Regions from separate parts of the Paractinoplanes rhizophilus genome, predicted to be linked through region 2. Evidence: riboswitches for the same ligand, from Rfam matches in the RefSeq annotation. Region 2 holds a riboswitch; the other holds the start of a gene.
What was found. Region 2 has a riboswitch for cobalamin ahead of ACFQS1_RS10520 (ABC transporter substrate-binding protein). Riboswitches for the same ligand answer to the same signal wherever they lie in the genome.
Positions count from the first base shown of each region.

Region 1: linked by a shared signal. The riboswitch ahead of ACFQS1_RS34455 (ribonucleoside-diphosphate reductase subunit alpha) and the one ahead of ACFQS1_RS10520 (ABC transporter substrate-binding protein) in region 2 are both predicted to bind cobalamin.

Region 1 is NZ_JBHTBJ010000043.1:20,578-35,319, forward strand. Features, by position in the region: gene ACFQS1_RS34410 (hypothetical protein) at 1-133, shown strand, start outside; gene ACFQS1_RS34415 (universal stress protein) at 313-1,137, shown strand; gene ACFQS1_RS34420 (TraR/DksA family transcriptional regulator) at 1,189-1,524, shown strand; gene ACFQS1_RS34425 (universal stress protein) at 1,771-2,610, shown strand; gene ACFQS1_RS34430 (MGH1-like glycoside hydrolase domain-containing protein) at 2,624-5,464, opposite strand; partial or broken gene ACFQS1_RS34435 (APC family permease) at 5,585-6,967, shown strand; gene ACFQS1_RS34440 (acetamidase/formamidase family protein) at 6,964-7,947, shown strand; gene ACFQS1_RS34445 (5-methylcytosine restriction system specificity protein McrC) at 7,937-9,070, opposite strand; gene ACFQS1_RS34450 (McrB family protein) at 9,073-10,557, opposite strand; cobalamin riboswitch at 10,672-10,875, shown strand; gene ACFQS1_RS34455 (ribonucleoside-diphosphate reductase subunit alpha) at 10,983-13,328, shown strand; gene ACFQS1_RS34460 (ribonucleotide-diphosphate reductase subunit beta) at 13,328-14,323, shown strand; gene ACFQS1_RS34465 ((2Fe-2S)-binding protein) at 14,301-14,742, opposite strand, start outside.
Region 2 is NZ_JBHTBJ010000005.1:292,141-306,882, reverse strand. Features, by position in the region: gene ACFQS1_RS10540 (C40 family peptidase) at 1-364, opposite strand, end outside; gene mqnE (aminofutalosine synthase MqnE) at 733-1,902, shown strand; gene ACFQS1_RS10530 (hypothetical protein) at 1,938-2,369, shown strand; gene ACFQS1_RS10525 (DUF4229 domain-containing protein) at 2,380-2,823, shown strand; cobalamin riboswitch at 2,897-3,021, shown strand; gene ACFQS1_RS10520 (ABC transporter substrate-binding protein) at 3,131-4,072, shown strand; gene ACFQS1_RS10515 (FecCD family ABC transporter permease) at 4,069-5,157, shown strand; gene ACFQS1_RS10510 (ABC transporter ATP-binding protein) at 5,403-6,149, shown strand; gene ACFQS1_RS10505 (VOC family protein) at 6,199-6,960, opposite strand; gene ACFQS1_RS10500 (ABC transporter permease) at 7,011-7,751, opposite strand; gene ACFQS1_RS10495 (ABC transporter ATP-binding protein) at 7,733-8,641, opposite strand; gene ACFQS1_RS10490 (winged helix-turn-helix domain-containing protein) at 8,638-9,006, opposite strand; gene ACFQS1_RS10485 (transporter) at 9,003-9,617, opposite strand; gene ACFQS1_RS10480 (GNAT family N-acetyltransferase) at 9,616-10,101, shown strand; gene ACFQS1_RS10475 (HelD family protein) at 10,082-12,091, opposite strand; gene ACFQS1_RS10470 (ArsR/SmtB family transcription factor) at 12,373-12,954, shown strand; gene ACFQS1_RS10465 (MFS transporter) at 13,004-14,302, shown strand; gene ACFQS1_RS10460 (menaquinone biosynthetic enzyme MqnA/MqnD family protein) at 14,360-14,742, shown strand, end outside.

The DNA of each region.
Region 1 (14,742 bases), on a different contig from region 2:
TGTGGGATCCGCCGCTCGGCCGGCCACCGGATGGGGGTCTCCGCTCGTCGACCATGCGTACCGGACACTGCTGCTGGTGCTCGCGGTCAGCATCCCGGTCGGCATGGCCCTGTCGCAATTGCGGCACTCCTGAGCGCTGCCGGCCGTCGACGCCGGCCTTTTCCGGCATTGCCGACGCCCGGCAAGCAACGGGCCGAACCATAACCGTTGCGACACCTGTCCGGTCTCCGGCCGATGGGGCGACAGTGGAGGCAGCCGGTTCGCGGGACTGCCCGCGCCCCTAATCGAGCAGCCTTCCGGAGGAGGGACACGATGAGCACACCTGTAGTTGTCGGCTACGACGGATCGCCCGCCGCGGACGCCGCCGTCCGGTACGGCGCCCGGCAGGCCGCGCGGCGTGGCAGCGAGCTGCGCATCGTGCACGCGTTCGGTTGGTACGTGCTGCTGGCTCCGATGTATCCGCCGACCTTGAACGTCGACCTGGGCCCGCGGGAAGCGCTGCTGGACATGCTCGCCCGGACCGCGTCCCGGGTGCACAACGAGTTCCCGGATCTGACGGTGACCACCCGGCTGGTCGACGGTTCGCCGGCCGCGGTGCTGATCGACGCCTCCCGGGAAGCGCAGCTGCTGGTGGTCGGCCATCGCGGCATCGGCGGATTCGCCGGGCTGCTCGCCGGATCCACCGCCACCCAGCTCGCCGGTCACGCGCACTGCCCGGTCACCGTGGTCCGCGACGCGAAGACCACCGACGGCGCGGCGATAGTTCTCGGCATGGACGGCTCGCCGCACGCGCTGGCCGCCGCCGAGATCGCGTTCGCCGAGGCCGGTCGGCAGGACGCCGAGCTGGTGGTCATCTCGCACGGCCGGAAGCCGTCGGAGACCGAGCCGGATCCGGTCACGGCGCAGCTCGACGAGCTCGCCGGGCGGTACGCCGACGTCAAGTACCGGCGCGAGGCCGTCGACGCCCCCACGGCCGCGGCCGCCTTGATCGACACCGCGAACCGGCTGGGCGCCGCCATCGTCGTCGGCACCCGCGGCCACGGCGAGCTGCGCGGCCTGATCACCGGCTCGACCTCGCGGGCGCTCGTCGACCACGCCGGCTGCCCGGTCACCATCGTGCCCTCCCCCGCCGCATAACCCGGTACACCGCGCCACCCCATCGTCCCCGAAGCCGAGGGAGGACCACCGATGTCGACAGATACCGCATTGCCCCCGGTCGGCATGCGCGACAAGCAGCGCGACCTCAACGCGCTGACCTGGGACCTGACGGTGCACCAGCTGCACCAGGCGTTCGCCCGGTGGGCGTTCCCGGCGCCGGCCGCGGCCGGCGGGGACGAGCGTGCCGCGGAGCTCGCCCGGGTGCGGGTGGCCGCGGCGCGGCACGCGGTCGAGAACATGCGGGCCGCCCTGCGGCGCATCGAGGCCGGCACGTATGGCATCTGCCAGCAATGTGGCGGCACGATAGCGACAGACCGTATGCAGGACCGGCCCACGACCCGCTGGTGCACCGCCTGCCAGGGATAGCCCCAGCCCCCAGCTGCTCCCCTCTGCAGAGAACGGAGACAACCACGGTGACACTTCACAAACGACCTACGCACCCCGAAGCGACCGCCGCGGCGGCCGGACCGGCGCCGCGCAAGACGCCGGCCCGGGACCCGCGCGGCGACCACGGCGACATCGTCGATGTCTGGGGACGGGATTCCTTCCCCGCCAGCGATCCGCCGGCCAATTGGTAGATCCGGCCGTCCGCTGCCCCGAGGAGGAGTTGTCATGAACGGACGACACATCGTCGTCGGCGTCAACGGAAAGGCGAGCAGCACCGCGGCCGTCCGCTGGGCGGCCGCCGAGGCCCAGCTGCGCCGCGTGGACCTGCACGTCGTCCTCGCCTACCAGTGGCGGATCCCCGGCCGGACCTTCACCTCCCGCGGCGAACTGGTGCGTACGGCCGGCGAGCACGCCACCGCGATCCTGCACGCCGCCGTGAGCGAGGCGCGCTCGCGCGCCCCGGACATCGAGGTACGGGCCTCGGCGGTCGTCGGCGAGCCGGTGCCCGCGTTGCTGGAAGCCGCCGCCGGCGCCGGCCTGCTGGTCGTCGGGGGCCGCGACCGCGGCGATCCCGGCCCGATGCTCGGCGTGGTGACCAGCCAGGTCGCCGCGTACGCGCCGTGCTCGGTCGCCGTCGTGCGCCCGGGCGGCCACCCGGACACCAACCTGGTCGTGGTCGGGCTCGACGATTCCCCGGCCGCGTCGACAACCGCCGGCGCCGCGTTCGAGGAGGCGGCGCGGCGTACGTCGCCGGCGCTGCACGCCGTCACTGCCTTCACCGCGCCGCGCGGCAGCGATCCCCGGACCATCGCGGGCGAACGGCGCCGCAGCCTGATGGCGCAGCTGGCGCCCTGGCGCGACAAGTTCCCCGAGATCCCGGTGACCGTCGGTGTCGTCCACGCCGACGCCGCCACCGTGCTGGTGGAGAAATCGCGCCGGGCCGGCCTCGTCGTGCTCGGCGCCGGCGACGGGGCAGACTTCGAGGCCCTGCAGCTCGGCCCGATTCGGCTGCACATGCTGCATCACGCCGAAAGCCCCGTGCTGATCGCCCGAACCCGCGACTGACCGGGCAAGCGGGTCACCGACCGCGGACGGTGACCCGGTCGAGGGCGATCGACCCGCCGTCCAGCCGCAATCCGAACGCCGGCTGTCCCGGCGCGGCGACCGGCGCGGTGTGGATCAGCGCCCACTTCCCGTCGTGTTCGGCCCAGGTCGTCAGCTTGCCCCACCGGGACAGCACGGCGAATCGATCATCCGGCGACCAGCGGACCGCGGCGCAGCAGCCGCCGGTGGATGCCGGCTGCGAGACCCCGTTCACCTGGACGTCCGCGCCCGATGTGCCGAAGTGGTTGTTGTACCAGGCCAGCGCGTTGTCCCGGTCGCCGCCCGAGAAACCGAGGAACAGGCTGTCCTCGGGCGACGCGCCGGAGAAGTGGGCCGGCTCGACGATCACCGCCGCGCCGGAGGCGGGGGCCGCGAGCAGGGCGAAGGCGCGGGCGTCGGCGGACGCGGTCAGGACACCGTTGCCGACCGCGAGGCGCGGGGACGGCTCGGCCACCGGGTGGTCGATCCGGTACGCCGCCAGCCGGTCGGTGGAGAAGTCGTCGTCCCAGGTCACCGCCGGGTAGTCGGCCGGGTCGAACTGGTAGCCGGTGGGCAGCAGCGCGCTCGTCACCCCGTCGCGCGACCAGGCCAGCAGCCGGATCGGCAGGCCGGCGGTGGGATCCGCGCCGGCCGGGAGCGACACCTGCCACGTGCACGGGCCGGTCTGCCGGGCGGCCCACCCGCGCGGCACCTGCAGGCTTGTCCGGGTGACCGGCCCGGTCGTGCGGGCCCGCACCGTGGCCGTCTCGCCGGCGTCGACGGCGAGGCTCGGCACCGTGAAGCCGGCCGACACCCGCGGATCCGGCTGCCGCCAGGACTGCAAGGCGGTGATTCCCACCGCTCCCCCGTCGGCCCGCGACATCACCACCCGCAGCCGGTCGGTCGTGAGCGGGGGCGAGATCCGGATCCGATTGATGGCGCGGGCCACCGGCGTGGCCGGGTCGCGCGTCTGGCCCGGCACCTCGAGCCAGGCCCCGGACGCGTCCTGGTACTGCAACGCGTACGAGTCCGGCACCCGCACCCCGCCGCCGTCGTCGTAGAAATCGATCCGCACGTCGGACACCGCCGTCGCCGCCCCGAAATCGACCGCGAGCCAGTCGCTGCGATTCGGCGATCCGTAGCTCGTCCACCGCGTCGACGGCACGTCCAGGTGGAAGTCCTGCCCGTCGATCGCGTTGGCCGCGCTGTCGCCGGGCCAGGTGTAGGAGGCGGTCGCGAGCGGATACCCGGTCTCGGTCACGTTCGCCGCGTCGTCGACGAGCACCGGCTGCGTACCGCGGTCGACGAACGACACCGGCACCGTGACATCGCCGAGCGTCGCGCGATGGACCTTCACGACGCCGTCGATCAAAACCTGAAAACCACTGCCCTTCCCGTACGCGCTGCCGTCGCGATCCCAGCGAATCGAGAGGTCGTGGCCGTGATACGCGAGGTTCTCCACGGCGAAATGCGACCAGTCCGCGGGCACCAGCGGCGCGATCCGGATCGAGTCCCCGGCCTGGGGACGAATTCCCAGCAGCCCGGAGAGAACCAAGTCGGTGAACGTCGAGTGGTTGTAGTCCTCGCTGTGCCCGGCGGCGTCGTAGATCCAGCGATCCTCGTCGGGGTGGTGCGCCTCGGCGACGTACGGCCGGCCGTTCTTGCGTTGGGTCAGGGCGTACCCGTGCAACAGATTCACGTAATCGCCGACGCCGACATAACTCTGCGCCGGGTAATCGAGGAGCTGATTGGCCAGCGCCGTCAGCGTCTGGCTCGTCGCGAACGGCCAGGACGGCCCGTCCCAGCGGCAGCAGCCGTTCAGCGCGTCGTGCATGAACCACGGGCTGCGCCGCTCGGTGGTGGTCGGCCCGTACGGCGCCGCGAAACCCTGCGGGTCGGTCAGTTGCGCCCAGGCGACCGCATCCGAGGCCGGTGGCATGTGGAAATACCACGGCACGAAGCCGATCTCCTCCCGGTCGGCGATGACGCGACCGTCGCGCATCACGTGCTGGTAGAAATCGCCCTTCCAGAGCGCCTTCTCCGTGGCGGAACGCAGCCGGGCGGCTTCGGCGTCATACTGCGCCGCCACGGAAGTTGATCCGGCCTTACTGGCGACCACCGCCAGCGCTCGGGCGTCGCCGTACTGATAAGCGTTGATCGTCGGCCGGTAGCCGTCGCCGCCGTGATAGGGGTCCGGGCTCTGATAGGAGCTCGCGGTGAACTCCATCGCGTCCCACACCGGCGTCTGCCAGTACAGCCCCTTCGCGCCGTCGAAGTAGCTGGCCTTCCATCCCTCGTACTGCTTGCGCAGCGCGGACAGGCGATCGGTGAGAAACTTCCAGTCCCCGCTGACCGAGGCCCGCGCCACCGCCGCGTCCACCGCCCAGAACGAATACTGATGCGCCCAGTCGGTGGTGTTCTTGTTCAGCTCCTCGGTGGCCGGCTTCGCGCCCGACCCCGATCCGGTCAGCCAGTAGTCCAGGTAGTCGTCGAGATAGCGCTGGTCGCGCAGCCACCGGCCCTCGTAGATGTGATGCCCGGCGGCCGCGTCGATCCCGCCGAACGGCGCCGAGTAGCCGACCGGCCCGAGGAACTCCGACACGATCCAGCCGTCGGCCGGCCCGGTGTATTTCAGCGCCTCCTTGAAGGTGCGCCACCGGTAGTAGTAGGTGTCGCGGATGGCCGTGTCCGGCACGTCCACGAACGGGATGTTCGCCTCGTACCATGCCTTGTCCGGCGTGTCCCCGAGCAGTGCGTCGTGGTTCAGGATCGACGCGCTCGGCGCGGCCGACGCACCCGGTACTCCCAGGAACCCCGCCACCAGGGCAGCAACCATTCCCACTCGTGCAAACATCATCGCACACCTCCTGAACGGATCCAAACATCGAAATCCCTCAAGAGTCAACGGCCTTCGTGACGCGTGACCCATCGACACATTTGCAATAATCTTCACACCGTGACGGAGCTTGAGCAGTTCGGTTACAGGCAGGAGCTCAGCCGATCGCTGAGCTTCACCGACCTGCTGATCTACGGTCTGATCTTCATGGTGCCGATCGCGCCGTTCGGGATCTTCGGGAGCGTCTACAGCGGCTCCGGCGGGATGGTCGCCCTCGCGTACGTGATCGGCATGGTCGCCATGATGTTCACGGCGCTCTCCTACGCCCAGATGGTCCGTGCCTTTCCGATGGCCGGGTCGGTCTACAGCTACGCGGGGCGCGGCATCGCGCCGCCCGTCGGTTTCCTGGCGGGCTGGGTGATCCTGCTCGACTACGTGCTGGTCCCCGGCCTGCTCTACCTGGTCGCCAGCGTGGCCATGCACTCGCTGGTGCCCGGGATCCCGGTCTGGCTGTAGCTGGTCGCGTTCGTCCTGCTCAACACGGTGGTCAACTATCTGGGCATCCAGATGACCGCCCGGGTCAACAAGATCATGCTGGTGGCCGAGCTGATCGTCCTCGCGATCTTCCTGGTGGTGGGTCTCGGGGCGCTGTTCTCCGGCAAGGTCAGCGTCGGCAACGCCTGGAGTCCGCTGTTCAACGCCGACACTTTCGAGTGGTCGGTCGTGTTCGGGGCGGTCTCCATCGCGGTTCTGAGCTTCCTCGGCTTCGACGGCATCTCGATGCTGGCCGAGGAGAGCCGGGCGGAGGCGCACCAGATCGGCCGCGCGATGGTGGGCGCCCTTCTGCTGGCGGGCACCCTGTTCATCGTGCAGACCTGGGTGGCCGCTCTGCTCGTGCCCGATGCTCCCGGCCTGCTGGAGAACGGCGACCCGGAGGGTACGGCCTTCTATGACGCGGCGCGGGTGGCCGGCGGCGGCTGGCTGGCCAACCTGACCGCCTTGGCCACCGCGATCGCCTGGGGTTTCGCCAACTCGCTGGTCGCGCAGGCGGCCACCAGCCGGCTGCTCTACGCGATGGCCCGCGACCGGCAGATGCCCCGCTTCCTCGCGAAAGTCAACGAGCGCCACAAGGTTCCCGCCAACGCCACGTTGCTCGTTGCCGCGGTTTCGCTGGCGCTGGGACTTTACATGGCCAGCCGCGACGACGGCATCTCGCTGCTTTCCACGCTCGTCAACTTCGGCGCGATGACCGCTTTCCTGGCGCTGCACGTCGCCGTGGTGGTGCACTATGTGGTGCGGCAACACAGCCGCGATTGGCTCCGGCACCTGGCCGTACCCGTGATCGGTTTTCTGATCCTGCTCTATGTCGTCATCAACGCGAACATCGCCGCGCAGACGCTCGGTTTCATCTGGCTGGCCATCGGCGTGCTGGTGCTGATCTCGTTCTACGTCAGCGGCCGGCGCCCTTCGCTCGCCGGCCTCTCGCAAGGGGGCGAGTCGTGAAGTACACACCTGACAGTTCTGAGCTGTCACATACATTCGGTGGCCGTTCGCCGGTGCTGAGCGTCAAGCCCGGCACCGTGCTGGAGCTCTACACCGAGGACTGTTTCGGCGGCCTTGTCCGGGACGTCGACGACCTTCCCTCGGTGGTCTGCGAGTTTCCCTATCTCAACCCGGTGACCGGGCCGTTCCACGTCGAGGGCGCGGAGCCCGGCGACACCCTCGCGGTGCATTTCGTCTCCATCACGCCCGCCCGGGACTGGGCTGTTTCGTCGACATTTCCGCATTTCGGCGCGCTCACCGGCACGCACACCACGGCAACTTTGCATCCGCCGCTCGACGAGGTTGTCTGGCGCTACGACGTGGACGTCGACGCCGGCTTGGTGCGCTATCACGCCCGGCGAGGCGACTTCAGCATGGAGCTTCCGCTGGACCCCATGCACGGTACGGCGGGAGTGGCGCCGGCCGCGTTCGAGTCGCGGATGACGATCGTCCCCGACGTGCACGGCGGAAACATGGACACGCCGGAACTGCGCGCCGGCACCACCGCCTATTTCGGCGTCAACGTGCCCGGCGCCCTTTTCGCGCTGGGCGACGGCCATTGCCGCCAGGGCGACGGCGAGGTCTGCGGCACCGCCGTCGAGGCCGCCATGAACACGGTCGTCGTCTTCGACGTCATCAAGGGCGCCGCCACCCCGACCCCGCGCTTCGAGACCGACGACTGCCTGATGTCGGCAGGCTCGGCCCGCCCGCTCGAGGACGCCTTTCGGATGAGCCAGCACGACCTGATCACCTGGACCGCGGAGATGACCGGCCTCGACACCCTCGACGCCTACCAGCTGATCAGCCAGGCCGGCACCGCCCCGGTCGGCAACGTCTGCGACCCCAACTACACGATGCTGGCGAAAGTCCAGAAGAAATTTCTCGGCGGGGTGCGCGCGTACGAGGGCGTGCACGCCCGGCTCCGCGAAATCAGCCGCTGACGACGTCCTTGTCCAGGCTCGGCATCAGCCCGAGCACGTGAACCGTCCGCGACCCGACGGTAACGGCCGGCCGCGCCGCCTCCACCGGATAGACCAGCGTGCACTCGGGCAGTCCGAGTCGCTCGCAGTAGGTGACCATCTGGTAGACGTCGGCGCGGTCCGGCGCGTGGTCGGGCCACTTGTACTTGGCGTCGTAGAGCGCGACGAGCCGGTTCCCGGCCCAGACCGTCGCGTCGGCTTCCGCCGTCTGCCCGTCCTTCGTCAGCGCGAAGGAGTAGGGTGCGCGCACGTCGTGCTGCGGCCACGTCCGCCGCAGCCATTGGGCCACATAGGTTTCCCAGACCTTCGGCATGTGGAAGAGCAGCGAGCCACCGGCGAGTCCCGCCGATGTGGGTGCCAGCGACTGCGACCGCAGGATGGTCTCGGCGAGCGCGAGCGCCTGCCGGTAAGGCACCGTCAGGTTCGTCAGACGGATCCGCCCGACGTCGTCGGCCCGCCACGATGTGCGCGAAACCCGGTGGAAAGCCGGCCCGAGCGCTGCGACTCGCACCGCGGCGTTGCGGCCGAGCGGGACGCGGGCAAGCACGTCCAGGGCCGCGGCGAGCGCCCGGTTCTCCCGGATGTCGACCGTCAGCCGCCGGGCGACGGTGGCGAGCCGGTCCGGGCGAGCGGCCAGCTTGCTGACATGGTGCGCGACATCGAGCCGGCCGGGATAGGGCGGCCAGGCGTAGCGCCTGGGCTCGTACCCCTTGACCAGGCCTCGGCCGATCAGGTGCTCGACCTCACGGGTGTACGCGAGAGCAATGGCGTCGATGAGAAAGTTGCGCGCGACGGCGTCGGCGGGCAGTGTGCCGGCGAGTACCGGCCGGCGGCCCGACTGCCGGATCAGCTGGACGACGTCGCTCAGCGGAAACCGGCTGAGGAAGTCGATCCAGCGGCCCGAGGGCAGGCCCAGCCGACCGACGAAGGACCCCGGCGTGACCTCGAAGACGCCCGGCTCCCGCGTCGGCGTGATGCTCCGCAGGACCCGCGATCCGGAGGCTGCCCGCACGAACCCGAGCAGGTAGTCGAGCTCAGCGGCCGCCAGCCGCAATTGGGCCGGCCGATACTCCACCACCTCCACGATCAGGCTTCCTCGGCCAGCATCTTGGTGACGCTCGTGGTGAGGTCGTCCAGGCGGGAACGATGCTCGAACCAGTACTCCGTCAGGTACGGCAGCAGTTCGTAACGCCAGATCCGGAACAGTCCCGCCGCGGTGGCGTCGTCGCCCATCCAGTATGAATGTCCCGGCGCGAAGTCCGGGTTGTCCACCGCCAGCTGGACGAGATCGAAGAATCGCAGCACCAGGTCGGCCGACTCGCCCTGCCCCAGATGCGCGCTCAGCACCTCCCGGCTCGGAAGCAACTGGAACGCGTGGAACCGGCGGCGCAGCGCGAAGTCGACGAGCGCGAGACTCCGATCGGCCGTGTTCATGGTGGCCAGCACTACGACGTTATGAGGAACCGAGAACCGCTCCTGCGAGTACGGCAGCAGCACCGACTTGGTGACCCGGTATTCGAGCAGAAGCATCAGCTCGCCGAGGACCGCACCGAGCTCGGCGCGATTGATCTCATCGATGATGAAGACGTGCGTCGCCTCCGATTTCCTGGCGTCCTCGCAAAATTGCTTGAACACTCCCGGCCGCACCCGGTATCCGATGGTGCCAGCGGCGTTCGTCGTCGGCCGCAGCCCTTCGACGAAGTCCTCGTAGGAGAAGGACGGGTGGAATTGCACCGTCTCAACCTTGCCGTCGGCCCCCGCGAGGTGCCGGCCGAGTTCCTCGGCGACGAAGGTCTTGCCGGTTCCGGGCGGCCCGTAGAGCAGCGCCTGGCGCTTGCCGCCCTTGAGCAGGGCAACCCATTCCTCCAGCTGGTCGAGCGGCAGATGCGTGTTCTCCGCGACCTCGGTGAGCGGGTGCGCTCTCGTTTTCGGGATGAGCACGGGCGCCGCCGGAGCGACCTGCGCACGGGCGACCGCGGTGAGCACCGCGTCGATCTCCTGCGGCGCCAGCCCGAATTCGGCCGCGAATTGGTGCGCCGCATCGCAATAGCGCTGGTATCGCCCGACGCCACCCCCGCGGCCCCGCGATTCCGTGAGCCGGCCCAGCCCCACCAGGGCCTGATGGGTTACCTGGAGCCAGATGACGTACCGATCGGGATCGCGCAGGTACATCAGCATGGTCGGATAGGACCGGCCGGCGCCCGGGAACGCCTGCGCGTTCTTCAGGATCTGGTCCACGAACGTCAGCGACTCGTCGATCGGACGCCGCCACAGCCGCTCGGTCCATTGGTTGAATTCGTCGAGCGGGTCGACGACCCGGCTCATGGTCGCACCCACGAATGCGGGGCTGAACCGGTTGTAGTGCGTGACGCCGTCCCACTCGCCCGTGTTGAACAGTCGCCCCAACTCCAGCGCCTGATCCAGGGTCATCGTGCCGGCAGACTGGTTCAGCAACTCACGCGCCCGCTGTTCGGCGGATCGCCGGGAGTCGACCAGCGTTGATCCGTAGCCGGCGCGTACCCACTCCACGAAGCGGGGCAAATCCCTGAGCGGAGGCCTGTCGTCGGTCACCGTGCATCCTCCCCTGATCACCGGATGCACGAGCATGGCACACGTGTGGCGATCTCGGTCACGCGACACGCCGACACATCATGTGGGGTTGCACTGGCACCCCCGTACCCATATATGGTGTCTTCCGCAGCTGGTTCGGCGCTCCGATGAGGAGCGTCGAGGCAAGAGGGAACCCGGTGGAAATCCGGGACTGCCCCGCAGCGGTGAGTGGGAACGAAAGCCGTCACGAGCACTGGGCCCGGGCCTGGGAAGCGACGGCCGGTAGGCGCGTGCAGCACGCCCACGAGTCCGAAGACCTGCCAGCGCGCCGCATGCCGCCCGGCGTGCGGCGGTCGAAGGCCGCGCGGGACGGCCGACGCCATCAGCCGGCTTTGACGTACGTCGGTGGCGTCCCCCTGCGCGTCCTCACCACGAGGGGGACGGACATGCGGGTACGGAAACGCAACGGCGACCTGGAACCGGTCGACGTCAACAAAATCGTGCGGGCGGTCGAGCGGTGGGCGGCCGACCTGGACGAGGTCGATCCGATGCGGGTCGCCACCAAGACGATCAGCGGGCTCTACGACGGCGCCACCACTGCCGAGCTCGACAAGCTCTCCATCCAGACGGCCGCCGAGCTGATCGGCGAGGAGCCGCAATACTCGCGGCTCGCGGCTCGCTTGCTTTCCGCGTACGTCGACAAGGAAGTTCGCCTGCAAGGCGTCGCCAGCTTCAGCCAATCCATCCGCTACGGCCACGACCTGGGCCTGATCGGCGACGCGACCGCCGAATTCGTATCCCGCAACGCCCGGAAACTCGACGACGCGATCGACGTCGCCGCCGACAAAAGTTTCGAGTATTTCGGGCTGCGCACCGTCGCCGACCGCTACCTGCTGCGCCACCCGCAGTTGCGAACCGTGGTGGAAACCCCGCAGTACTGGCTGCTCCGGGTGGCCTGCGGGCTCTCCGAGACCCCGGCCGAGGCAATCGGCTTCTATCGGCTCATGTCGTCGCTGGCCTATCTGCCGAGCTCGCCGACGCTGTTCAACTCCGGCACCCGGCACACCCAGATGTCGTCGTGTTTCCTGGTCGATTCGCCGAAAGACGAGCTCGACTCCATCTACGAGCGGTACCACCAGGTCGCGAAACTTTCCAAGTTCTCCGGCGGCATCGGCATCTCGTGGACCCGCGTCCGGGGCCGCGGCGCGCTGATCCGCGGGACCAACGGCAAGTCCAACGGCATCGTCCCGTTCCTCAAAACGCTCGACGCCGGGGTCGCGGCGGTCAACCAGGGCGGCCGCCGGAAAGGCGCGGCGTGCGTCTATCTCGAGCCGTGGCACCCGGACATCGAGGAGTTTCTCGAGCTGCGCGACAACACCGGCGAGGAGTCGCGCCGCACGCACAACCTGAACCTGGCCAACTGGATCCCCGACGAGTTCATGCGCCGGGTCGAGGCCGACGAGGACTGGTCGCTGATCGACCCCTCCGACGCCCCCGAGCTTCCCGACCTGTTCGGCGAGGAGTTCGACCTCGCCTACCGCAACGCCGAGAAGAAGGCCGTCAAAACCATCAAGGCCCGTGACCTGTACGGGCGGATGATGCGCACCCTGGCGCAGACCGGCAACGGGTGGATGACGTTCAAGGACCGCTCCAACGCGCTGTCCAACCAGACCGGCGCGCCCGGCGCCACCATTCACCTTTCCAACCTGTGCACGGAAATTCTCGAGGTGAACAGCGACGACGAGACGGCGGTCTGCAACCTCGGCTCGATCAACCTCGGCGCCCACGTCTCGCCGTCCGGGGTCGACTGGGAAAAGTTGCGGGCCACGGTCCGGACCGCGGTGGTCTTCCTCGACCGGGTCATCGACATCAACTACTACCCGTCGCGGCAGGCGGCCGCCTCCAACCCGCGCTGGCGTCCCGTCGGCCTGGGTCTGATGGGCCTGCAGGACGCGTTTTTCACGCTGCGCCTGCCGTTCGACTCCGCCGAGGCCCGCCAGCTGTCGACGCGAGTCCAGGAGGAAATTTTCCTCACCGCCCTGGAAACGTCGGCCGAACTTTCCGCGACATTCGGGCCCCACCCGGCGTACGAGAAAACCCGCGCCGCCCAGGGTGACCTGCACCCGGACCTCTGGGGAGCCGAGCCGGCGCAGCCGGAAAGGTGGGCCGAGCTCAAAGCGAAAGTCGCGGCCACCGGGCTGCGCAACTCGCTGCTGATCGCGATCGCGCCCACCGCGACCATCGCCTCGATCGCCGGCTGCTACGAATGCATCGAGCCGCAGGTGTCCAACCTGTTCAAACGCGAAACCATGTCCGGTGAGTTTCTCCAGATCAACACCTATCTGGTACGCGAATTGAAGGCGCGAGACCTGTGGACCGCGCCGATCCGGGAGCAGATCAAGCGCGCCGAAGGTTCCGTGCAAGGCATCGCGGAGCTGCCCGCGGACGTACGCGAAATTTTCCGCACCGCGTGGGAACTCCCGCAGCGTGCCCTGATCGACCTGGCGGCCGCCCGCGCCCCCTACATCGACCAGTCGCAGTCGCTGAACCTGTTCCTGAGCGCGCCGACCATCGGCCGCCTTTCGTCGATGTACCTGCACGCCTGGAAGTCCGGCCTGAAGACCACCTACTACCTGCGCTCGCGGCCGGCGACGCGCATCCAGCAAGCGACAGTCGCGGTCGCCCCGGCTGCGGTCGTCCCGGCTGCGGTCATCCCGGTGCAGACCGCCGCGGACGCCGAAGCGCTCGCCTGCTCCCTGGAAAACCCCGAGTCCTGCGAGGCCTGCCAATAATGCTGCTCGATCCCGGAATGGACCTGACCCTGCGGCCGATGAAGTATCCGCACTTCTTCGACCGCTTCAAGGACGCCATCAAGAACACCTGGACCGTGGAGGAGGTCGACCTGCACTCCGATCTGGCCGACCTGTCCCGCCTCTCGCCCGCCGAGCGGCATCTGGTCTCGCGGCTGGTGGCCTTCTTCGCGACCGGCGACACCATCGTCGCCAACAACCTGGTGCTCAACCTCTATCAGCACGTCAACTCGCCGGAGGGCCGGCTCTATCTTTCCCGGCAACTTTTCGAGGAGGCCGTGCACGTCCAGTTCTACCTCAACCTGCTGGACACCTACGTCCCCTCGGAAACCGCGCGCAACGAGGCGTTCGCCGCGGTCGAGAACATTCCGTCGATCGCCCGCAAGGCCGAGTTCTGCTTCAAGTGGATCGACTCCGTCTTCGAGCTCCGCGAGCTGCGGACGAAAGAAGACCGGCGGGCTTTCCTGCTCAACCTCATTTGTTTCGCGGCGTGTATCGAGGGCCTGTTCTTCTACGGCGCCTTCGCGTACGTGTACTTCCTGCGGTCCCGGGGGCTGCTGAACGGGCTGGCCAGCGGCACCAACTGGGTCTTCCGCGACGAGTCGATGCACATGGCCTTCGCGTTCGACGTCGTCGAGCAGGTCCGCGCCGAGGAGCCCGGCCTCTTCGACGCCGCCATGGAGGCCCAGGTGCGCGACATGCTCGCCGAGGCGGTGGATTGCGAGGTCCAGTTCGCCGACGACCTGCTCGGGCAGGGCGTCTCCGGCATGTCCCTGGCCGACATGCGCTCGTACCTCGAGCATGTGGCCGACCGCCGCCTGGCCGTGCTGGGCATCGAGCCGCTGTACGGCTCGGCCAACCCGTTCGCCTTCATGGAACTGCAGGACGTGCAGGAGCTTTCCAACTTCTTCGAGCGCCGCGTCTCCGCCTACCAGGTCGGCGTGACCGGCACGGTCAGCTTCGACGACGACTTCTGAGGACGCCGTCCCAGTGCTGACGCCGGAGCGCCTCCGGCGTCAGCACGCAGTCCCCGCACTTGCCGGCGCCGGGGATCCGGTAGTAGAGGCAGCAGTTCCGCCGTACCAGAAACCACCGCGCCCTCGTGCGGTCCGGTTGCGCCAGCACCGCGGTGTCCTTCAGCGGCGCCCGGCGCAACAGCCGCTCCACAATTGCCGCAGCTTCGGCGGCATGCTCGGGCGCCGAGTCGGCGATCATCCCAGCGGCGCCGCCCAGCGCCGACGCCACATTTCCCCAGAGCAGGTGCTCCGGCAGCGCGAACCGCTCGCTCACCACCTCGAGCAGCGCCCCCACGACGTCGAGGTCGAAGTCGCCCTCGGTCGCTTCGGAACACGCGATCGGCAGCGGACTTTCCGGCCCCGGCCGCCACCACAGGTGC
Region 2 (14,742 bases):
GCTGCAGGCGGGCCAGGTCGTCGAGGCCGGCGAGCCCGGAGTCGAACGCGCCGGGCGGCATCGCCGCGGCCTCGATCACCGACTTGGCGGCGGCGGACGCGGCCGCGGACCGCGCGTCCTGCATCAGCGCGACGGACTGCTCGTACTTCTGCGCGGCGGTCTCCTGCTGGGCCTTGGCGAGATCGCGGTCCTGCCCGACCTGGATCAGCTCGTCGCCCATCGTGGCGATCTCGGCCCGGCCCTTTTCGATCTGCTGGAGGGCGGGGCTGGTCGCGGCGCCGATGACCGGCGTGACCGCGGGCGTCGTGGCGGTGGCCTGCCCGGGCAGCACGAGCGTGCCCAGCGCCATCGGGCGGGAGCCCACGTCGGGAACCGCGATGGGGGCGCCCGGTACCGGCGGCGCGCCGGGCGTGGCGAGCGCGGGAACGGGATTGAACAGCGCCGCGATGGCCGCGGTCGCGGCAGCCGAGTAAACCGCGGGGCGCCACCAAGGATGCGCCGTGCGGTTTCGTCGGTCTGCCTGTCGTGCTGTCGCCATCTGCTCCCCGTCCGTGCGGTGTCCCCTTCATTGCTTACCGCATGCCGCGCAGGCCTGTCGATTGATCGAAGGTGAAAGAAGGCTGGGAATCCAGAGAACGACAGCATGACATGGAACGCCTCCGCGCTGGGGTCGGAGTTTCTTGTCGGAGGGGAGCCGTAGTCTCGACGACCAGATGAGGGAAGGGGCAGCACATGGACGCCGGACTCAAGCGTGAGCTGGAAGAGAAGGTCTACGCCGGAGATCGGCTGACCCGCGCGGACGGCATCGCGCTGTACGCGTCGGATGATCTTGCCTGGCTCGGCCGGCTGGCCCACCACCGGCGCGTCGAGCTGAACGGTGAGCGGGTGATGTTCAACGTCAACCGGCACCTCAACCTCACCAACGTTTGCAGTGCAAGCTGCGCCTATTGTTCCTTTCAGCGCAAACCCGGCGAAAAGGACGCGTACACGATGCGCGTCGACGAGGCGGTCCGCAAAGCCAAGGAAATGGAGGGCGAAGGGCTCACCGAGCTGCACATCGTCAACGGCCTCCATCCCACCCTGCCGTGGCGTTACTACCCCACCGTGCTCCGCGAGCTGAAGGCCGCGCTCCCCGGCGTCAAGCTCAAGTGCTTCACCGCCACCGAGATCCAGTGGTTCGAAAAAATCAGCGGGCTATCCGCCGGCGAGATCCTCGACGAGCTGATGGAGGCCGGCCTCGAGTCGCTGACCGGCGGCGGCGCCGAGATCTTCGACTGGGAGGTCCGGCAGCACATCGTCGACCACGACTGCCACTGGGAGGACTGGTCGCGCATCCACCGCCTCGCCCACGAGAAAGGCATGAAGACGCCCGCCACCATGCTCTACGGCCACATCGAGGAGCGACGGCACCGCGTCGACCATGTCCTTCGACTGCGCGAGCTGCAGGACGAGACGCACGGGTTCGCGGTCTTCATCCCGTTGCGTTACCAGCACGACTTCGTCGACTCCCAGGACGGCAAGATCAGAAACAGGCTCCAATCGCGTACGACGATGGCAGCGCCCGCCGAGTCGCTGAAGACGTTCGCCGTCTCCCGGGTGCTGCTCGACAACGTGCCGCACCTGAAGAACTTCTGGGTCATGCACGGCCTGTCGGTGGCCCAGCTCTCCCTGAACTTCGGCGTCGACGATCTGGACGGCTCGGTGGTCGAATACAAAATCACCCACGACGCCGACGCGTATGGGACGCCGCACACGATGCACCGCGACGACCTGCTGCACCTCATCTGGGACGCCGGTTTCCGCCCGGTCGAGCGCAACACGCGCTACGAGGTCGTCCGTGAGTACGACGAGGCCCCGAGCCTGGCCGACCGACGCAGCGAGCCGCAGCAGGTCTGGGCGTAAGGGGACACTTCGGTACGGCGTACCCTCGGGGTGTCATGACCGAGACCAAGAGTGAGCGGCGCCCGCGCCGCGACCCCAGCGGACGCCTGGCCACCGTCGGCGATCTGCTCGGCACCGCGCTGGCCGGGCTCGTGATCGGTGCTGTGCTGCTGCTGGCCTTCGAGGGGGTGCTGGCGCTGACCCGGACGGCCGAGTTCGGCAACACGAGCGGCTGGCTCGCCTTGATCCTCCCGCTGTGGTTGTTCACCGAGGAGTTCCGGGCCGCGCGAGAGCAGGGCGCCTACCGGGTCGTGGTGGCCGTCCTGGCCGCCGGCTTCGGTGTGGCGGCCGGGCTGATCGTCGTGGGCCTGGTCGCGCCCGTCTTTCCGGCACTGGCCAGCGGCCTGGCCGGGGCCGGCTCGTTCACGGTCGTCTATTGCCTGATCTGGTTCTACGGCCTCCGGTGGCTGAGCCACCGCGCGGGTTAGGGAGAGAAGAATGAGTCCCGCCGTCAAGTACACGCTCGGCCGCCTGGGCCTGTTCGTGCTGTTCTTCGCGCTACTCCTGCCGCTCCCGCTGAACATCCTGATCAAGGCGATGGTCGCGCTCCTGCTGTCGGCCGTCCTCTCCTACTTCCTGCTGGCCGACTGGCGCAACAAGATGGGCGAGCAGCTGGCCGACGCGGCCTCGCGCCGCACCGCGGAAAAGCAGCGCCTCCGCGCGGCCCTGGCCGGCGACGAAGGCGCCGCCGCCCAGGGCGACCGCGCCGCCCTGGCTGACCGCCCCGTCGCCGAGAGCGACCGCCCGGCCGAGCCCGTCGCCGCGAGCGACCGCGTGGCCGAGCCCGCCGCCGAGACTGACCGCGCGGCCGACCTCGCCGCCACCGAGAAGGCCGCGCCGGAAGCCGCCAAGCAGGCCGAGACCTCCAAGAAGAGGGTCTGACAAGCCGCCAAAAGTCGGCCGAGCCGGCCCGCGGCGAAATGGTGCGTTTCCCCGCAGGCGAGCACCGCGGCGAGCGTCGCCGGTGGGGTGGGATAACGTGCGGGGGACCGCGTCGCAGCGAAGCCGGTGGGAATCCGGCGCTGTCCCGCAACTGTGATGCCTCATCGACCCCGGTGAGGTCTAGCCAGGTCGCCTGCGCGCCGGTCGCGAAGTAGCGCTCTCGGGGAGGGGCGCCTCGCGGGCGGGCCCGGGTTGACCGCGTCCTGTCGGCGAAGCACACCGCTTGCCCGGCCGACAGGAGGATTCGATGAAACGCGTGTTCATTGCCGCGGCGACGGCTGCCACATTGCTGTTCGCGGGCGGCTGCGGCAGCACCGACGACACCGACAACGATGGCGGCTCGAACGGTGGCACGCCGTCGGCCGGCGCCGTCACGTACCCGGTCACCGTCGGTGACCTCACGCTCGATGCACAGCCCAAGCGGATCGTCTCGCTCACCCCCACCGCGACCGAGATGCTCTACGCGATCGGGGCGGGCCCGCAGGTCGTGGCCGTCGACGACCAGTCGACGTACCCGGACAACGCCCCCAAGACCGACCTGTCGGGTTTCAAGCCGAACGCCGAGGCGATCGCGGCCAAGAACCCCGACCTCGTGCTGCTCTCCAACGACACCGACAAGATCGTGGATCAGCTCGACAAGCTCAAGATCCCGGTCTTTCTGACGCCCGCCGCGGTCAGCATGGACGACACGTACTCCGAGATCTCCCAGCTCGGCACGCTCACCGGGCACGTGGCCGAGGCCGAGGCGCTGCACCAGCAGATGGCCACCCAGATCGACAAGATCGTCAAGGGGGCGCCGGCCCGCACCGAGCCGCTGAGCTACTACTACGAGCTCGACCCGACGCTGTACTCGGTCACGTCCAAGACCTTCATCGGTTCGATCTTCTCGCTGTTCGGCATGACCAATGTGGCCGATGCCGCCGACCCGGACGGCGCCAAGGGCGGCTATCCGCAGCTCAGCCAGGAGGCGCTGGTCAAGGCCGACCCCGACACGATCTTCCTGGCCGACAGCAAGTGCTGCCAGCAGTCGGCGCAGACCGTGGCCGCCCGCGCCGGCTGGCAGGCGATCACCGCCGTCAAGACGAAACAGATCTACGCGCTCGACGACGACATCGCGTCGCGCTGGGGTCCCCGTACGGTTGATCTTGTGCAGTCCGTTGCCGACGCGGTGGCCAAGGTTCCGGCGTGATTTCCGGCCTGCGCGAAGCGCGGCCGAGCGAGCGAGCACTGCGGCCCGCCGGCCTGAAGCCGGCGTGGCTGGCCGGCGGCGTTCTCGCGGTTCTGGTCGCGCTGGTCGCGGGCCTCGCCTTCGGCTCGGTCGCGCTGCCTCCGGCGGGGGTCGCGGCCGAGCTGCTCAATCTCATTCCCGGCGTACGGCTGCACAGCGGCCTCTCCGAGCGCGAGGTGGCCATCCTCCTCGAGCTACGCCTTCCGCGCGTCGTGCTGGGTCTGCTGGTCGGCGGCATGCTGGCCCTGGCCGGTGCCGCCTACCAGGGCGTCTTCCGCAACCCGCTGGCCGACCCGCACCTGCTCGGCGTGGCCGCCGGAGCCGGCCTCGGCGTCACCGCGGTGATCGCCTTCCGGTCGACCACCGGCGACGCGACGACCAGCCTGCCGTTCGGCGTGCCGGTGGCGGCCTTCGCGGGCGCGCTGATCGCGGTGGCGCTGACCTGGATCCTGGGCGCGGCCGGCGGCCGCGATCGCTCGCCGGCCACCCTGATCCTGGCCGGGGTCGCGGTTTCGTCATTTCTGGCGGCCGCTCAGACGTACGTGATGCAGCAGCACGTCGACACGTTGCGCGAGGTTTACTCGTGGCTGCTGGGCCGCCTGGCCACCGCCGGCTGGCACGACGTGCTGCTGGTGCTGCCGTATGCCGCGGTGACCGGCGCGATCGTCCTCTCGCAACGACGCGAGCTCGATGTGCTCACGGTCGGCGACGAGGAGGCGACCGGCCTCGGCCTGCATCCGCAGCGCAGCCGCTACCTGCTGATCGTCGCCGCCTCGCTGGGCACGGCCGCGGCGGTCTCGGTGTCGGGGCTGATCGGTTTCGTGGGCATCATCGTCCCGCACACCATGCGGCTGCTGGCGGGCCCGAGCTACCGCTCGATCCTGCCGCTGTCGGTGCTGTTCGGCGGGGCCTTCCTCGCCCTGGCCGACCTGCTGGCGCGCACGGCGGGCGGCCAGGCCGAGATCCCGATCGGGGTGGTGACGGCCTTCTTCGGCGCCCCGTTCTTCATCGTCGTGCTGCGGACGACGCGGACGGCCGCCCCATGACCAGAAACGCGGACCATGACGCGGCCGGCCCGACGCATGCCGAGCGCGACGGCGCCAGCCTGACGCATGCTGAGCGTGACGGCGCGGGCCCGACCTATGTGGACCGCGACGCCGTCGACGCGACGCACGCCGAGCGCGACGCCGCCGGTCCCGGCCTGACGAGCGCGCGCGAGCCCGAGCGCGACGCCGCCGGTCCCGGCCCGACAGGCGGGAGCGACCCCGAGCGGGCCGTCGTCGTCGCGGGACTGCGGGTGCGGCTGGAGCGGGCGCTCATCGTCGACGGGGTCGACCTGGACGTCGGGGCCGGCGAGTGGGTGACCGTCATCGGGCCCAACGGCGCGGGCAAGTCGACGGCGTTGCGGGCGATCGGCGGACTGCTGCCGTTCGAGGGCGCGGTCGAGCTGAACGGCGTCGCGGTCGACAAACTGCATCGCCGGGAGCGGGCCAAGACCGTCGCCACCGTCGCGCAGTCGCCGGTGGTGCCGCCCGCCATGCGGGTATTCGATTACGTCCTGCTGGGGCGTACCCCTTATGTCCCTCCACTCGGGCGCGAGTCGGCCGCCGACCTTGCCACCGTCGGCCAGGTCCTCGGCGAGCTCGATCTCGAACGGTTCGCCGGGCGGCGGCTCGACACGCTCAGCGGCGGCGAGCGCCAGCGGGTGTTCCTGGCCCGGGCGCTGGCCCAGGGGGCGCGGATCCTGCTGCTCGACGAGCCGACCAGCGCCCTCGACATCGGACACCAGCAGGAGGTCCTCGAGCTGGTCGACCGGCTGCGGGCCGAGCGGGGGCTGACCGTGCTGGCGACCATGCACGACCTCACGACCGCGGGGGAGTACGCGGACCGGATGGTCCTGCTCGCGGCCGGGAAGGTGGTCGCGGCGGGCACGCCCCGGGACGTGCTGACCGAGGGCAACCTGGCCGAGCACTACCGGGTGCGGGTCCGGGTGATCGAGGGCGAGCACGGCCCGCTGGTGGTCCCGGTGCGTGGCTGAGCGCGGCGCCGACCGCTTCCGGGCCGGGGCTGAGCGCGGGGCCGCGGCGTCAAGCCGAGTGCCGGCGGTGGGAGGCCAGCACCGCGAACATGCCACCCTGCGGATCGGTGAGCACCGCGTAGCGCCCGAACTGCAAGCTCGCCGGCGGAAACAGCACCCGGCCGCCCAGCGCCAGCGCGTGCTGGGCCGAGCGGTCGCAGTCGTGCACCGCGAAATAGACCATCCAATGGGGGGACACGTCGGCCGGCCAGTTCTCGGCCGTCATCGGCTGGATGCCGCAGATCGGCGTCTCGTTGCGCTTCGCCACCAGGTACGGCATGTCGCCGATCGAGCTGTGCCGGAACTGCCAGCCGAAGACCGCGCCGTAGAACGCGTGCGCGCCCTCCAGGTCGCGGGCGTTCAGCTCGTTCCAGGTGAGGCTCCCGGGCACGTCGAACAGTTCCGCGCCGTACATCGTGCCGGCTTGCCAGACGCTGAACGGCGCGCCGCCCGGGTCCAGGAACGCCGCCATGCGGCCCTGGTCGTGCACGTCGAACGGGGGCACCAGGACCTTGCCGCCGTTGGCCGCCACGCGGGCCGCCACGGCGTCGGCGTCGTCGGTCGCGATGTACGTGCTCCAGGCGGTCGGCTGCCCCGCGTCGTAGAGCGGCCCGGCGCCCGCCACCGGCCGCCCGTTGAGGAGAAAGGTGGTATAGGCCCCGTCGTCCTCGAAGCCCCACCCGAACAGCGCCGAATAGAAGCGCCGTGCCCCCTCGAGATCGGCCGTTCCCAGATCCACCCAGGTCGGAAAGCCGGGTGTCGATGCGGTCATGAGCGCATCGTCGCATCGACTTCCTTTGGTTGGGATTAAGTGTCGATTTCCTAGCTGAATCGACGACCCTCGTCCCGTCGATAGGCCCACAGGGCCACCCCGCCGAGCACGACAATCCACGCGAGCAAGGACAATATCGAGCCGATCTGCAGGGGATAGTCGCCGACCGCCGCCCACATCAGCCGGACCGACGCGCCGGTCGGCAGATAGGGCGCGAGATCCTCGACGAAGCCGGGTGCGCTGCCCGGCGCGGTCATCAGCCCACCACCGAAGGCCAGCGGGAAGAACAGCACCTGCGCGACCACGACCGCGGCCTTCGGCGGTACCGAGTACCCGATTGCCAATCCCATGAAGATAAAGGGAACGGAAATGACAAAAGTCGCGATCAAAGCGACCAAAAAGGACAACGGCGTAACGGTGGCCGCGGTGCACAGCCAAGCGATCAGAACGACCGGCAGAAGGGAGAACACCATCAAGGCGAAGCCCGAGAGCAATCGCCCGGCAAAGCGGGGCAATGCGCCGGTGGGAAGCGTCCGGACATAAGGCTCCCAGGGTTGCACCCGGTCTTCGGCGACGCCCACCCCGTACTGGAAAAGATTGGTGCTCATCACCGCGAACGTGACCATCGACGCGGTCGCGTAGGTCGCGTAAACCGGGTCGGAACCGACGAACGGCACCACAAAGGCGAGCATCGAAGCGGCCGGCCAGAACGCGCTGCCGATCACCGCGATCGGCGTGCGGGCGGTCTCGATCAGCTGAGCGCGGGCGTGCGTCAGGACGAGAGCAGACATGATTCCTCCGGGGTGTCGGTCGAGGTCCGGTCGGTCAAGGTCAGGAACGCCTCTTCCAGCGACGTGGGCCGCACTTCGAGGTCGGTGAATGGCACGCCGGCCGCGACGATGTCGCGGACCAGGCGATCCGAGTCGGGCGTGAGCAGGTGCCAGCGGTCACCCTCGCGGTCGGTCGCGCTCAGACCGGGCAGGGCCGGCATGGGCACGGCTGACGTCAGGCTCACCCGGCGGACCGACACGAGCCCGCGCACCGCCGAGACCGTGTCGTCGGCCCGGACCCGGCCGTTGCCGATCACCACCACCCGCTGCGCCAGCGCCTCGATCTCCTCCAGGTAGTGGCTGGTCAGCACGACCGTGCCGCCGCCCGTGTGGAACTCGCGGATGCCGTCCCAGAGCGACCGGCGCGCCTCGACGTCGAGCCCGGTGGTCGGCTCGTCGAGGAACACGATCTCGGGCCGGCCCGCGAAGGCGAGGGCCACCGCGACCCGCCGCTTCTCGCCGCCGGACAGGCCGCCGGTCTGACGGCGTACCAGATCGGCCAGCCCGAAGCGGGCGAGGACCTCGTCGCGGGACATCGGGTCGGGGTAGTGCGCGCGTACGAAATCGACGACCTCGCCGACGCGAAGCGAGGCGGGCAGACCGGTCTCCTGTGGCGTGACCCCCAGGCGCCGCCGGCTTGCCGGCCGGCGCGGATCCCCGCCGAGCAGCTCGACGCGGCCCGCGCTGGGCGACCGCACCCCGGTGAGCAGGCTCAGCAGCGTGCTCTTGCCGGCGCCGTTGGGCCCGAGCAGGCCGACGAGCTCGCCGGGCGCGATATCGAGGGACACACGGTCGAGCGCCAGGGTGTCGCCGTAGCGGCGGGTCACCTCGACGGCGCGGGCGAGCATCATGGCTGTTCCTCCAGCGGAGTCGGCGGGCCCTCGGTCGGTCCGGGCCCGGCGGGCGGGGCGGTGGGGTGGGGGTTGAGCAGGGCTTGCAACGCCTCCTGGTACTCCTCGAAGGCGCGCCGCCCGCGGCGGGTGAGCCGCACGAACGTGGCCGGCGTGCGGCCCTGGTGGGTCTTGGTGACCTCGACGTATCCCGCGTCCTCGAGCTTGCGCAGGTGGACCGAGAGGTTGCCGGCGGTCATCCGCAGCGAGTCCTGCAGCCGGGGAAAGCCGAGCTTGTCGTCCTCGCGCAGGATCGACAGGGCGGAGACCACCCGCAGCCGGGCCTGGGCGTGGATGACGGGATCGAGGTCGATGCTCTCGCTCATCGCCGCGACCGCCAGAGCAGGCCGGCGAGCAGCATGCCGCCACCGCCGGCGACCGCGACGATCAGCGAGTGCCAGCCGGGGCCGGCGAGGATGCCGATGATGTTGATCACGCTGGTCCAGGCGCCGAGGAAGAAGAGCTGGCGATCGTTCCAGACCGCGCCGCCGGCCATGTGCAGCGCGCCGGTGAGCCCGACCATGCCGCCCGCCCAGAGCAGGCTCAGCTTGTCGTCGGGCAGGACGCCGCTGTACTGCGCGAAGAGGATCGAGAAGCCGGTGTAGGCGATCGACCAGGCGAAACCGTACATTCGGCCCTGGCGCGACGTCGGTCCGGCGGTCTGCCGGGAGGCGCGCGCCCCGGCCACGCCGGTGGTGATGCCGGCCGCGATGAGCAGGAGCAGCAGCACGGTCAGCGGCAGCCACTCGGGCAGGTCGACGAAGACCTTGCCGTCCGGGCCGAAGCGCAGGAACAGCAGGCCGAAGCCGATCAGCCAGGCGAAGCCCCACGGCCAATACATGAGCCGGGGGTCGGGGGTGAGGTCGCGCGCGAGGTTGGCCTGCTCGCGCTGGATCAGGGCGAGGGGGTCGGCCGGAGGTGTCTCGTCGTCTTCCATGCAGAGAACTTTACCGCACAAAGTCAAAGAGGTTTGTGCCATAAAGTTGGCTAGGCTCGGGAGCGTGATGATCAGGCCCGCGACCGTCGATGACCTTGGTGCCGTTCTGGAGCTGTGGGCAGAGGCCGCCGAGAACGAGAACCGCCCAGCCGACACGCACGCCGCCCTCGCCGCGCTGCACCTGCGCGACCCCGGAGCGTTGCTGCTCGCCGTCGACGGCAACGAGATCGTCGGGTCGGTGATCGCAGGCTGGGACGGTTGGCGCTGCCACCTCTACCGGCTCGCGGTCGCGCCGTCGCGCCGCCGGCAGGGGATCGGGCGCCGGCTGATCGAGGCCGCGGAGGAGCGGTTCCGGGCACTCGGCGGCACCCGGGCCGACGCGATGGTGCTCGACAACAACACGGGTGCGCACGGCGCGTGGTCGGCCGCCGGCTATCGCCGGCAGGCCGAATGGTCCCGATGGGTCAAGCCGCTGCTTCGGTGAGAGCTTCCGGCAGCGGTTTTGCGTGTACGACCGACAGGCGCGAGACGGCCCGGGTCAGCACCACGTAGAGGCGGTTGAGCCCGCGCGGCTCGGCGGCCACGATGTCCGCCGGCTCGTGCACGATCACGTGGTCGTACTCGAGGCCCTTCGCCACCGTGGCCGGCACCACCGTGACTCGCGCCTCGGACTCGACATCGTCCGGGGTCGCGTTCTCGATGCCCGCGGCCGCGAGGTGGGCGCGAAGCCGGTCCACCGCGGTGTCGGCGGCGATCACCGCCACCGAGCCCTCGTGGTCCAGCGCCGCGGTCACCTCCACCAGGGTTTCCGCGTCGAGCTGCCGCTCTTCGACCGGGATGATCGACAGGTCGCCGTCGCGGCGGAGGGAGACCGCTTCCGGTACGTCCACGGCGAGCGCCGGCAGCAGCCGGTTGGCCAGGGCCACCACGGCCGCGGGCACGCGGAAGCCGATCGTCAGCGGCACCACGCTCGCCTCGGGTTTGCCCAGGTGACCCAGGGTGTCGCGCCAGTCGGCGGCGGCCCAGGGGGCGGTGCCCTGGGCCAGATCGCCCAGCAGGGTGATCGAGCAGTGCTCGCTGCGGCGCGCGATCGCGCGCGCCTGCATGGGGGAGAGGTCCTGCGCCTCGTCCACCACCACGTGGCCGAAGCTGCTCTCCCGTTCCAGGAGGCCGGCCGCCTCGTCGATCAGGAGGAGATCGGCGGCGCTGAACTTGGCGCTCTTCGCGGTCTTGGGCGGCTTGGCCCAGCGGATCGCTTCCTGCTCCGCCGGGCTGAGCAGCTCGCCCGCTCGTTCCGGATTGACCAGGATCTCTACCACCAGCGCCTCGGGGGTGACGGCCGGCCAGGCCGCGTCGAGGAAGGTCGCGACCGGGGCCACTTTGGACATTTTGCGCAACCAGGACTCGCTCGGCGAGTTTCCGGTGCGGTACTCGGACTGCCGCTGCAGCAACCCGACCACCCGGGCCCGCACCCGCTCCCGCCCCACCGAGTACGGCAGGCCCTCGCGACGCGCCTCGTCGACGATCCGGCGCAGCGGCTCCGGGTCGATCCGCCACCGGTAGCTGCCGTCCGACACCATGATCGGCTCGGCGGGTTTGGCCAGTCGTGACCAGAGCACCTTGCGCAGCACCTCGGCCATCCGCACGTCGTGCTTGACCAGCGTCGCCGCCTCGCTGTCGACGGCGCGCACCGGCTGCCGGCCGATCAAACCGTCCACCGTGGCCTGCTGCACCTCGACCTCGCCGAGGGCCGGCAGCACCGCCGAGATGTACGACAGGAACGCCGTGTTCGGCCCGACGATCAGCACGCCCGACCGGCGCAGCCGTTCCCGGTGCAGATACAGCAGGTAGGCCGCCCGGTGCAGCCCGACCGCGGTCTTACCGGTGCCGGGCGCGCCCTGCACGCAGATCGAGTCGCCCAGCTCGGCGCGTACCAGCTCGTCCTGCTCGGGCTGGATGGTCGCCACGATGTCGCGCATCGGCCCGACGCGGGGCCGCTCGATCTCGGCGGTCAGGATCCGGCTGCTGGTGCCCAGCTCCTCGCCGCGGTCGAGGTGCTCGTCCTCGAAGCTGGTCAGCTCGCCCTTGACGAACCCGAACCGGCGGCGGGTGGCCACCCCCTGCGGATCGCGCACGCTGGCCCGATAGAAGGAGCGCGACAGCGGCGCTCGCCAGTCGAGCACCATCGGCTCCCCGGCGTCGTCGGTGACGTGCCGCCGGCCGACGTAGTAGTTCGACTCGTCGATGTCGAGCCGCCCGAAGAACAGCGGCGTGGTCGGGTCGTCGGCCAGCTCGGCCACCCGGCGCGACAGCGTGCGGCCGAGCGCCTCGGCCCCGTACGGGTCGCCGGCCACCTCGGAGCCGGCCGAGTAGAGAGCCTCGGCGCGTCCGCGCATCCGGGCCAGCGCGGCCCGCGACTCGCTGAGGTGCCGGCGTTCGGCGGAGAGCTCGGTGTCCAGATCGAAGGAAGACACGGTCCATCCTCACAACAGGCTTGTGGGCTGCTCGCGTATCCGAGTCCGGCTCAGCGGCCCTCGGCGCGGAGGACGCCCGCTGCGGTGCATGCTCACCACGGCCGTCAAGCGGCCATCCACACTACGCTCGCCACGCTCGTCGTCCACCGATTTTCCGCCGCGCTCGCTACATCGCCGCGCTTGGGGGGACGCTCAAGCTCATCGCGGATTTCGGGGACGAGCAGCTCAAGGTCGCGTAGCCCGCGCGGAACGCCGGCGGTCGCGGTTGAACAATGGGTGGCATGGCTGACGAGCGGGCGGAAAGCGGTGGGATGCGGATCGGGGATCCGCGCGTCATGCGGGCTCTGGCTCACCCGGCGCGGATCGAGATTGTCGAGCATCTCAATGACACCGGGGCGGCGGTGACCGCGACCGAGGCGGCGGCCCTGGTGGGGTTGTCGCCCAGCGCGACCAGCTATCACCTGCGGGAGCTCGCCAAGTACGGCCTGGTCGAGCAGGCGCCGAGCCGGGGGGACGGGCGCGAGCGCGTCTGGCAGAGCACCAGCTCGGGACTGCGGATCGACGCCGACCTCGACGAGCCGGCGACGCGGGCCGCTACGCAGACCCTGATCGACCTGTACCTGCATCGCGATCAGGAGCGCCTGCGGGCGTGGATCCAGCGGCAGCCCGACGAGGGGCCGGACTGGCGGGACGCCGGGACAATCATGGGGCAGCGACTGCTGATCACCGCGGACGAGCTCAAGGAGATCAACGCCAAGGTGCGTGAGCTGGTCGAGCCGTACCGGATGCGGGAGAGGCAGGAGAGCGCGCCGGCGGGGGCGCGCCGTGTGTCGGTCAGCTACGCGGCCTACCCGGAGGACTGATCGCCGGCGGGGTCTTGCGCAACCAGATGTGAAGGAATACTTTCGAAGTATGTCCTTCGCATCTGGCGATGAGCGGTGGGCGGATGTCTATCTGCTCTCGATCACTCGGGCCGTCTCGGTCTGCGGCGAGTTCCTCGCCGCCACTACGCTGGCTCTGGTTCTCCAGCAGGCCGGCCACGGCGGCCTCGCCGTCTCCGGCCTGCTGGTCGCGGCCAGCCTGCCGATCGCCCTGCTCGCCCCGCTCGGCGGCCGGATCGCCGACCGGGCCGACAGCCGCGTCGTCCTGGTCACCGTCGGCCTCCTGCAGGGGCTGGTCTGCCTGGGCCTCGCGTTCGTCCACCACCCGGTGGCGATCATCGGGATGGTCGCGCTGCTCGCCTGCGGTCTCGCGGTCACGCAGCCGACGGTCGCGGCGCTGATCCCGCGGATGGTCCGCTCCGAGAGCCTGGCCCGGGCGAGCGGCCTCAACCAGACGGCCGGCGTGATCGGCATGCTCATCGCCCCGGCGCTGGCCGGCTTCCTGGTCGGCCAGACCGGGCCGCGGCTCCCGCTGCTGCTCGACGCCGCCAGCTACCTGGCGCTGGTCGTGGCCGGCCTCGCGATCCGCACTCGGCGGAGCCCGGTGGCGGCCACCGCGGTCACGGCGACGGTGAGATATCGGATCTGGGACGACCGCACGCTGACCGTCCTGGTCGGCGCGCTGGCCGCGGTCGTCGCCGGGGTGAGCGCGGTCAACGTCGTCGACGTCTTCTTCATCCGCGACACGCTCGCCGCCTCCACCACGGTGTTCGGCCTGGTCGCCGCGGCGTGGCCGGTCGGCATGCTGATCGGCAGCGTGGTCTTCGGCCGGGTGCCGCGCCACCGGATCACCGCCCCGGCGGCGCTGCTGATCACGGCCGGCTCGTGCGCGCCGCTGATCGGCTGTCTCGTGGTCGGCAACGCCCTCTGGATGATCCCGCTCTGGATCCTGGGCGGCGCCTGCAACGGCGGCATCAACGTCTTCGTCATGGTGATCGTCGCCGGCCGGGCTCCAGCCGCGGCGCACGGCCGGGCGTTCGCCATGGTGTCCGGCGCCATCCAGGGCGGGTCGCTGATCGGCCTGCTCGCCGCCGGCCCGCTGGTCGAGCATTTCGAGCCGCGCTGGCTGCTCGCCGCGGCGGGTGGGCTGGGCTTGCTCGCATCGGTGGCCGCCATGCCGATCGTCGGCCGCACCAGGGAGACGCTGCCGAGCGAGGGGGCGGTGGTGAGCTCCGAGGCGTCGGTGACCGGGGACGGGCCGTCGCGAGACGGAGGCTCGGTCGGAGATCGGACAATTCGCGAGCCGAAACCTATGGTCGATGCGATGTGAGCCACCCGGAGGCAGGCCCGGCGGCAAGTTCGAGATCGGCGGGATAGCGTCGAGGTCATGAGCGACGTCGCCGGTCGGCCCCGGGTTGGGCACATCCAGTTTCTGAACTGCCTGCCGATCTACTGGGGTCTGATGCGATCCGGCGCCCTGCTCGACGTGGACCTGCGCAAGGACACCCCCGACAAGCTCAGCCACGACCTCGTGGCCGGCCACCTGGACATCGGCCCGATCACGCTGGTGGAGTACCTGCGGCACGCCGACGAGCTGCTCCTGCTGCCCAACCTCGCGGTCGGCAGCGACGGGCCGGTGCTCTCGGTCAACCTGATCTCCACCCGGCCGCTGACCGAGCTCGACGGCCGGCCGGTGGCGCTCGGCTCCACGTCCCGCACCGGCGTCCTGCTGGCGCAGATGCTGCTGGCCGAGCGTTATCAGGCCGAGCC